DNA from 2 places in the Streptomyces sp. H51 genome. Region 1 is predicted to be linked to the other one. Evidence: riboswitches for the same ligand, from Rfam matches in the RefSeq annotation. Region 1 holds a riboswitch; the other holds the start of a gene.
What was found. A riboswitch is a leader RNA that binds a small molecule or an ion and turns the genes downstream of it on or off. The one in region 1 is predicted to bind cyclic di-AMP.

Region 1 (4,399 bases):
GGGTCAGGAACGCGGTCTCCGAGTAGCCGACCTCGGCGGCGACGGCGAGCATGGCGGCGTCGCCGAGACCGCTCGCGTCGAGGACGACCCCGGCCGGGTTGCCCCCGGCGGGGTCGTCGGAGAAGGCGGTGTAGTGCAGCACACCCGTCGCGGTGGCGTCGCTCGTCGTCATGTACGGGCAGAACACCGCCCGCCGACCGGCTGTTCCCGGCCGGCCGTACGGAATACGGGGTACCGAGTGACGGGGTACTGCGTACGGAGTCGCCGGTCGGCGGCGCGTGCCCGGGACGCGCCGGAGCGCCGGGTCAGGCGACCGACTCGATCCGCAGTTTGATGTCGTACGGGGACAGCATCCCCTTCGCCTGGACGTGGTCGCCGGACGACTCACCCCGCAGGCGCCGGCCGATCCAGGGCACCAGGTACTCGCGCGCCCACTGCACGTCGTCCCGCCGGATCTCGAGGGTGCCGCGCGGCGGGAGCGGCGGCCAGGCCTGCTCGGGGTCGGCCGGCACCTCCACGCCGAGGACCTGCCCGGCCCGCAGCGCCACCCGCGTGTGCCCCTCGGGTGAGAGGTGGAGCCGGTCGTGGTCCCAGGCCCGGCGGTCCTGGATGGACTTCAGGGACCACAGGTCCAGCACGGGACAGCCGTAGCGGTCGGCGATGGCCCGCACATGGCCGTTGTAGGTGGCGATCTTGCCGCGCAGGCGCTTGAGCACCGGCACGCCACGGGTGTCGAAGCCCGTCGTCACCATGACGGTGCCGACGGCCTCGGTGAGCCGTGCGACCGCCCGCTCGAAGCGTTCGGCGACCTCGTCGGGGTCGGTGCCGGGCCGGAGGATGTCGTTGCCACCCGCGCAGAAGGACACCAGGTCCGGGGCGAGTTCGACGGCCTGCGGGACCTGCTCGGCCACGATCTGGTCGAGCAGCCTGCCGCGCACGGCGAGGTTCGTGTACGTGAAGTCGCCCTCGGGCCGCCGGTCGGCGAGGAGCACCGCGAACCGGTCCGCCCAGCCGACGAACGCCCCGCCGGGACCCGGGTCGCCGACGCCCTCGGTGAAGCTGTCCCCCACCGCGACGTACGACCCGATCACTGATCTGCTGTCACTCTTCGAATCGTCTGCCACAGCAGGTCATGATTCACCGTTCAATGTGACCTACGCGACCGTAGGGAGGGCTTGACGAACGGTGAGATAAGCCACGCCTAAATTGTTCGCCAAACCCGGAATAAGCCGTCCTCGCGCCCGGCGACGGCCGAGGGCCGGACCCGGGGATCGGGGTCCGGCCCTCGGCGGCGTGCCGGGCGGTCGGGGAGCCGTCAGCCGACGGCGACGCCCTTGGAGCGGAGGTAGCCGACCGGGTCCACGTCGGAGCCGTAGTTCGGCGTGGTGCGGATCTCGAAGTGCAGGTGCGGGCCGGTCACGTTGCCGGTCGCGCCGGAGAGGCCGATCTGCTGGCCGGCGGTGACGGTCTGGCCGGCCGAGACGGAGAGCTGCGAGAGGTGTGCGTACTGGGCGTAGTAGCCGTCGGCCAGCTGGATGACGACCTGGTTGCCGTAGGCGCCGCCCCAGCCCGCGGAGACGACCGTGCCGGCGCCCACGGCCTTCAGCGAGGTGCCGGTCGGCACGACGAAGTCGATGCCGGTGTGGTAGCCGCTGGACCACATGCTGCCCGCGACGCGGTATCCGGTGCCGACGCCGGACCCGGCTACCGGGAGGGTGTAACCGCTGGAGGTGCCGGTGGACTCGGCGGCCTGGGTGACCGTCGCCTGCTGCGCGGAGGACGCGTCGGAGGAGGAGGACGGGGAGCCGGCGGAAGGCGCGGGAGCCGAAGAGGAGGACGAAGACGAAGAGGCCGACGAAGAGGCCGACGAAGACGGCGAAGAGGACGAAGGCGATGAAGACGACGAAGAGGACGACGAGGACGACGAGGAGGACGACGACTTGGTGGCGCCGCTCGTGGCCTTCTTGCCGATGACGAGCTTCAGGCCGGGGTGGATCAGCGACGGGTCGTCGCCGACGGCCTGGCGGTTGTCCGCGTACAGCTTCTTCCAGCCGCCGCGGACGCCCCGCTCCTCGGCGATCTTCGAGAGGCAGTCGCCCTCGCGCACCGAATAGGTCCGCACCCGCGCACTGTTCGCGGCCTTCCCCTTCGCGGCCTTCTTCCCCTCGGCCGCCGTCTTCTCGGCGCCGGAAAGGGACCGCACGGTCTTCTGCGAAACCGGCTGCCCGGTGTCGGCGTGGGCGCCGGTGGCCCCCAGCAGGGGGAGGGCGAGGGCGGCGCCGCCGGTTCCGGCGACGGCGATGGAGCGGGTGAAGCGCTGGGACTTGGGGCGGCGGTGCTTACCCTTCGCGGGCATGACGAATTCCTCTCCGGCGCCTGCGAGGTGAGCTGTCGGGTGCGGACTGGAGATGTCCGGCCGCGTTGTGGGCGCGACTTGACCCCAAGCCTGTTCCGGAGACCGGACAGGCGGTTCTACCTGTGGGTCCCCCGCTCCTGCCGTGCACGGGTGAGTGTGCGGGATTCCGGGCGGCGGCAGGATTCGGCGTCCGCCCGGATTGCGTGGCGAACGTAAGCGACCACGACACGAAGGGACAAGCAAGAGGTCGCGCCAGGCGCACGTTTCCCTTGATCCCTTACCGGAATCCGCGGTCACCCTCCGTCGATTCCGAGCCGGCTCCAGCAGCCAAATTCCTTGAAAAGCACCACGCATTACGTGAACATGACGGGCGACTCACGGTGACCGATATGACGATGCTCACGCGACCTCGCGCCAGCATTCCTCATTCCGGAGCGAGTTGGAATGAAATCCACCCAAAGCGCCAATTCGGACAGAAGACTCAGACAAGGGCGATGCGGCAGGGAAACACCTTCGGGACACATGAATCGTTTCGCGGCATTCGTGCACTCTCGCCACCGACTCGCCACGGAATCGCCATGGACTCCCAGGGGGCAGTCCGCACACCCCTGCTGAGCGGGGGTGTGCGTGTCGTATCGTCAAGGAGGTGCCCGTCGACGAGCAGCGCCGGCGGGGACGGCTGGGAGGAGCCCCCGTGACGCAGCAGATTCCGTCGACCGAGCCCGAGCTGGCAGGAGTCCGCAACTTCCGCGACGTGGGAGGCCTGCCGACGGTGGACGGACGACGGGTGCGCCACGGAGTGCTGTTCCGCAGCGGCCACCTCGCGCACGCCACCGCGGAGGACGCCGCCTTCCTCGCCTCGCTGGGGCTGCACACGGTCTTCGACTTCCGCAACGCGGCGGACCAGAAGCTGGAGGGCCCGGACGTCGAGCTGCCGGGCGTGCGCAATGTGAACCTGCCGCTGAGCGACCCGGCGGACGGCGCCGAGTTCTGGAAGATGGTCCGGCACGGAGACCTCGACCAGCTGCGCGAGATACTCGGGGGCGGCAAGGCGGCCGGCCGCATGATCGGCTCCTACCGCCTGCTCATCAAGGAGCGCACCGGCGAGCACACGCGCGTGCTGCGCGCGCTGGCCGAGGACAGCGTGCCCGCACTGATGCACTGCGCCGCGGGCAAGGACCGCGCGGGCCTGTCCGTCGCCGTGACGCTGCTCGCCGTGGGCGTGGAGCGGGATGCGATCTTCGCCGACTACCTGGAGTCGAACGCCAAGCACCGCCGCTACCGGGTGCAGCGCGGCGACAGCTCGGCCTCGGCCTACTCCCCCGAGGTCATGGAGCTGCTCAGCCCGCTGTTCGAGGCGCGCGAGGAGTACCTGGCGGCGGCCTTCGAGACCATCGAGGAGACGTGGGGCGGCGTCGAGCCCTACCTGGCGCAGGGACTCGGCGTCACTCCGGCGGTCCGGGAGCGGCTGCGCGAGCGCCTGCTCGACTGACGCCGCCGAGGACGCGGCGGGCTGCCGCCCAGGACGCGGCGGGCTACTTGGCGCCCACCGAGAACAGCAGGTAGATGAAGCCCGCGAAGAGGTGGCCCGCCGCGATGTAGATGATGAGGCGGATCCACAGGGAGCGCGGGAACTTCTCCTCGTAATTGCTCATGGCATGTCTCCGATGGTCGGGCCCAGGCACAGCGCGGCCGTGGGACTCTGCAACAGGGTGTGGACGAACAGCAGCTCGACCCCTTCGGGGTCCAGCGCCGCGATGCGGTGCGGCGTCAGCGAGTCGAAGTGCGCGCTGTCGCCGGGACCGAGCCGGTGTGTGGCGTCCCCGAGGCGCAGCCACAGCCGCCCCGTGAGGACGTACAGCCACTCCTCCCCGGGATGCACGCGCACGATGTCGCCCTGGGTGCCGTACGGCGCGTGGACCCGCAGGGCCTGCATGCCCCGGCCGGAGGCGCCGGCCTGCCAGTAGGTCCAGCCACCCGCGGCGGTGGGTTCCATGTCGACGGCGCGCACCACGGCGTTACGGTCGGCGACCGTCTCGCCGA
Region 2 (4,399 bases), on a different contig from region 1:
GGGACGTTCCGAGGCAGTGCTGACATGGTGCCTCCTTACCCGCCGACGACTGTGCCGGCGAGGTAATCCAATGTGTCCTCGGGCGAAAGGGCTTGGATCTGAAGGGAGTTGAAGGCCTCCGCATAGGCCTGGAGGTCTTCTTTCCGTTCCAAGTGGAGGCTACTCGTCAGGTGGTCGAGAACGACCACATCCAGATCAGGAGTGCTCGAAAATGAGAAAATAACGAAAGATCCGGTGACGCCGACGTGCGCTCCGGCGCCGAACGGCAGGATCTGCAGCCGCACTTGCGGCAGGCGCGCCGCCTCGACCAGCCGTTCGAGCTGCCGCGCCATGACCTCGGGCCCGCCGATCTCCCGGCGCAGCACCGCCTCGTCCAGCACCGCGCTGAACTCCAGGGGCGGGTCGGCCCGCAGCACCTTCTGCCGGGCCAGGCGCACCTCGACCAGCGCGTCGAGCCCCGCGTCGTCCAGCCCGCGGGTCGCGGCCCGGGTCACCGCCCGCGCGTACTCGGGCGTCTGCAGCAGCCCCGGCACCACCGACGTCTCCAGGGTGCGCATCGCGTCGGCCTGGGACTCCAGGCTGATGAAGTCGCTGTAGTCCGGCGGCAGGATGCCGCGATAGGCGTGCCACCAGTGGTGCCGGCCGGTGTTCTCGTCCGAGCCCGCCAGCACCAGCATCAGATCGCGCAGCCGCGGATCGGACACCCCGTAGGCGTCCAGGAGCAACCGCACATCGGCCGGTTTCACCCCGCTGGTGCCCGTCTCGATACGACTGATCTTCGACTGGTGCCAGCCCACCAGCCGCGCCGCCTCACCGCTGGTGAGCCTCGCCTCGGCGCGCAGCGCGCGCAGTTCGGCGCCCAGCTTCCTGCGGCGCACCGCGGGACCGTGCTGCATGGGTCCCTCCTTACTCCTCATGAGGCGCCCCGATACGGTCTCTCGTGGCAGAGTTCACCGCTTTGAGCGACAGATATATGCATATCTCGGTGGATCGCCAGCCGTGGCCGGTGCGGTGATGGCAGTCTGACGGCCAAGCACCAGTCCGGGACCGTACTCGAACCATCCGCTCCGTGTCGGACCAGCGGTCCCGTGGGAAAGGGACGACGTCGCCATGGCAGACCATCTGGAAGCATCCGTCACCCTGCCGAGCGATCCCGCCTCGGTCTGCGCGGCCCGCACCTACGCGATCGACACCCTCGTGGAGTGGGGCCTGGCGCCGCACACGGAGGTGGCCGACACCGTCCGGCTGATCGTCTCCGAGCTCGCCACCAACGCCGTCCAGCACACCCTCGGGCAGTCGCCCACCTTCACCGTCGGACTCGAACTCGACCGCGACGAACAACTGCGCATCGGTGTCACCGACAGCCACCCCCGGTTCCCGAAGCGGCTGCCCGCCGCCGTCCAGCAGGACAACGGCCGCGGCCTGGTGATCATCCGCTGGCTGACCGCCGAGTGCGGCGGCAGGCTGTGCGTGCGCCCCACCCGGGAGGGCGGCAAGACCGTCTCCATCGAACTGCCGTGGAAGGTGCCGGCGCGGCCGGTGCCGGCGGCCGGCCAGCAGGAGTCGTAACGGTGCCTGTGCGAGGAGGACAGCGGCGCCGTGTTCGCCTCGGGCGTGGGGCGGCGCCGTACCGGCCTCGGGCGAGGGGCTCGGCGGCGTCACCGGCCTCGGCAGAGGGGCTCAGCGGCGCCGTACCGGCGGCTCGCGGTGGACGGCCGCGTCGCGCGGCGGTCCCGGCTGCCTGACGACGGGCGCGGCCTGCTGCTCGGCGGACAGGCCCGCCCGCCGCACCAGGCGGGGCAGCAGCCACCACAGGCCGAGGCACACGCACAGGGTCGCCGCGCCCGCGGCCACCCCGCCCGCCCGGCCCGTCGTCACGTCCACCACGAGCAGCACCGACCCGGTGAACGCCAGCACCAGCACACCCATGCCGGTGGTGGCGAGCCGTGAGGACACCTGGACGACGCGCGGTTTGGCGCCCCGCTGGAACAGCGAGCGGTGCAGCGCGGCCGGCGCGGTGAACAGGGCGGCGGCGAGGACCGCGAGCAGCAGTGTGGTGACGTAGGTGGCCCGCTGCACCGGGTCGAGGGACGGGAAGCGCGGGGTGAAGGCCAGGGTCAGCAGGAAGGCGAAGAGGATCTGCACCCCGGTCTGGGTGACGCGCAGTTCCTGGAGCAGTTCGCCGAAATTGCGGTCGGCGCGTTCCAGCGGGGTCTCGTTGCGTGCGGTGCAGGGGACGTGGTCGGCCATGGTTGAACGGGTAACCGCCCAGGGCCGTGTCACGCCTCGTGGGGTGGCGGCGTGTCAGGGCGCCGCCACCGCACGCAAGGATCAGCTGACCCGGCCGTACCAGACGCTCTTCGTCCAGATCTTCTGCAGTCTCACCACGTCCCCGGTCTTCGGGGCGTGCCAGATCTTCCCCTTTCCGGCATAGATGCCGACGTGGTAGACGTACGAACCCGAATGGAAGAACACGAGGTCTCCGGCCTTGCGGCTCTTGGCGGAGATGTGGCGGGTCTTGTTGTACTGCTGGGCCGCGGTACGCGGCAGGCTCTTGCCCGCCTTCTTGAACGAGTACAGCGTGAGCCCGGAGCAGTCGAACCGGTGCGGACCGGTGGCGCCCCACCGGTAGGGCGAACCCTTCTTGGAAGCCGCGATCTGAAGTGCTTTCGTCGCGGGCGTCGCGGCGGCCGCGTCGGAGCTGAAGCCCGGGACCACGACCGAGCCGCCCACCGCGGCGATGGTGAGGGCCGAGGCCGTGCCGGCCCGGACGATCAGCGACGGGACACGATTGAGCGCAGTCATGCGCAACCCTTCGTCAGCCGCCTGTGAAGGATGACCTGTCGGATTCGGGCTGGCGAAGTTGCCCGGCCGCTCGCGCGGCTTCACCCCAAGGGCTGCTCGGCCCGGTCATGGCGTGACCGTTCCGGCGACCCGTCGTGCTCGGGTCCTCCACTCCTGCCGATCCACTCCTGTCGACCGGTCATCCGGGCGGCGGCAGGACTCGGCGTCCGCCCGGATCGCCCCGCCGCGGCGGCGGGGGCTTGTCGTCAGACACGGATCTTGGCTCACGGATGTCCGAAAAGCCCAACGGAAACGGGGATTTGTGTTGTTACTCACCACTCACCCGTTCGGGTGGGCAGCCCTGTGTTCGGACGCGCGTCATCACCTGCGAAGCGGCCCGGACCAGCGAAGAAATGCCTCATTCCGCCTTCCGGTCGGGCCGGTTGCGCAACTCGACCGGTCAAAAAAGAGGAGGTGTGTCTAGTCCGGAAGGCGGTACGCCGTTTGGTCCGTTTCGGCGCCGGTCCGGACACCGCGCCGGGCGACCGCCGCCCGGGCCCGGCGGATGCCTCAAGTGCCGGGCTGCGGAGGCACGGTGACCCGGGCGGTGCGCCGCTCGCCGTCCAGCACCCGCAGGGCCCGCGCCAGGGTGGGGGCGTGCAGTTCGGTCTCGCCCCGTTGGTGCATCAGGGCGAGGGCGTCACGCAGTTCGGCCGCCCGGGCCACCAGTGCCTGCGCGGCCCGCAGCCCGCGGTAGGTGTCGCCGTGGTGGGCCGGATTGATGCGGCCGAGCAGGTCGACCACGTCGAGGTAACGGTCGATCAGCTCGCCCTCGGCGCGGGTCAGCGCGGGCAGCGGCGGGAGTTCGGGAGGGATCACCGGCCGCTCACCTCCCGGCGGGCGGGACGAAGGAGGCCCGGCGGCCGGGGACGATCCGGTCCACCAGGCCGTAGTCCACCGCCTGTCGGGCGTCGAAGACCCGGTCCCGCTCGATGTCGGCGCCGATCTTCTCCCGGCTGTGTCCGGTGGCCCGGGCCGGCATCTCCTCCACGAGACGGCGATTGCGCGTCAGTTCCTCCGCCCGCACCGCCAGATCACTCGCCTGGCCCCGCACCGGCTCGGCGAGCGCGGGCCGGCGGATCACCACCCGCGCGCCCGGCAGTGCGGAGCGCTTGCCCGGAGTCCCGGCGGCCAGCAGCACCGCGGCCGTGGCGGCGGCCTGCCCCAGGCACGTCGTCCGCACGTCGCAGGAGAGGTACCGCATCGTGTCGTAGAGCACCGTCATGGCGCTGAACGAGCCGCCCGGCGAGTTGATGTACAGCGCGATGTCCTGGCCGGGGTCCTTGTGCTCGAGGTACATGAACCGGCTCGTCAGATCGTTCGCCGCGGTGTCGTCGAGGGGCGTGCCGAGGAAGAGGATCCGCTCCTCCAGCAGCTTCGCGTACGGATCCGTCGACCCGGGCCCGGACGAGGTCCGTTCGGTGAACTCGGGCAGGACGTGGCGGGCGGACGGTCGGGTCATGGCATACCCCTCCTCGCGACAGAGCTGTCCCCGGAGCTTCCCCCCGGAGCTGTCTCTGCAAAAAATGTACAGGACGTACATGACGTTATGATG

Region 2: linked by a shared signal. The riboswitch ahead of VKA29_RS09775 (C40 family peptidase) and the one ahead of VKA29_RS13635 (LysM peptidoglycan-binding domain-containing M23 family metallopeptidase) in region 1 are both predicted to bind cyclic di-AMP.

Annotation. Positions count from the first base shown of each region.
Region 1 is NZ_JAYMHD010000048.1:3,951-8,349, reverse strand. Features, by position in the region: gene VKA29_RS13645 (PhzF family phenazine biosynthesis isomerase) at 1-172, opposite strand, end outside; gene VKA29_RS13640 (SGNH/GDSL hydrolase family protein) at 306-1,091, opposite strand; gene VKA29_RS13635 (LysM peptidoglycan-binding domain-containing M23 family metallopeptidase) at 1,316-2,356, opposite strand; cyclic di-AMP (ydaO/yuaA leader) riboswitch at 2,361-2,539, opposite strand; gene VKA29_RS13630 (tyrosine-protein phosphatase) at 3,051-3,848, shown strand; gene VKA29_RS13625 (DUF6126 family protein) at 3,892-4,011, opposite strand; gene VKA29_RS13620 (helix-turn-helix domain-containing protein) at 4,008-4,399, opposite strand, start outside.
Region 2 is NZ_JAYMHD010000034.1:94,552-98,950, forward strand. Features, by position in the region: gene VKA29_RS09755 (DUF397 domain-containing protein) at 1-26, opposite strand, end outside; gene VKA29_RS09760 (helix-turn-helix transcriptional regulator) at 36-896, opposite strand; gene VKA29_RS09765 (ATP-binding protein) at 1,111-1,569, shown strand; gene VKA29_RS09770 (DUF6328 family protein) at 1,681-2,250, opposite strand; gene VKA29_RS09775 (C40 family peptidase) at 2,332-2,805, opposite strand; cyclic di-AMP (ydaO/yuaA leader) riboswitch at 2,809-3,020, opposite strand; gene VKA29_RS09780 (hypothetical protein) at 3,355-3,663, opposite strand; gene VKA29_RS09785 (ATP-dependent Clp protease proteolytic subunit) at 3,671-4,306, opposite strand.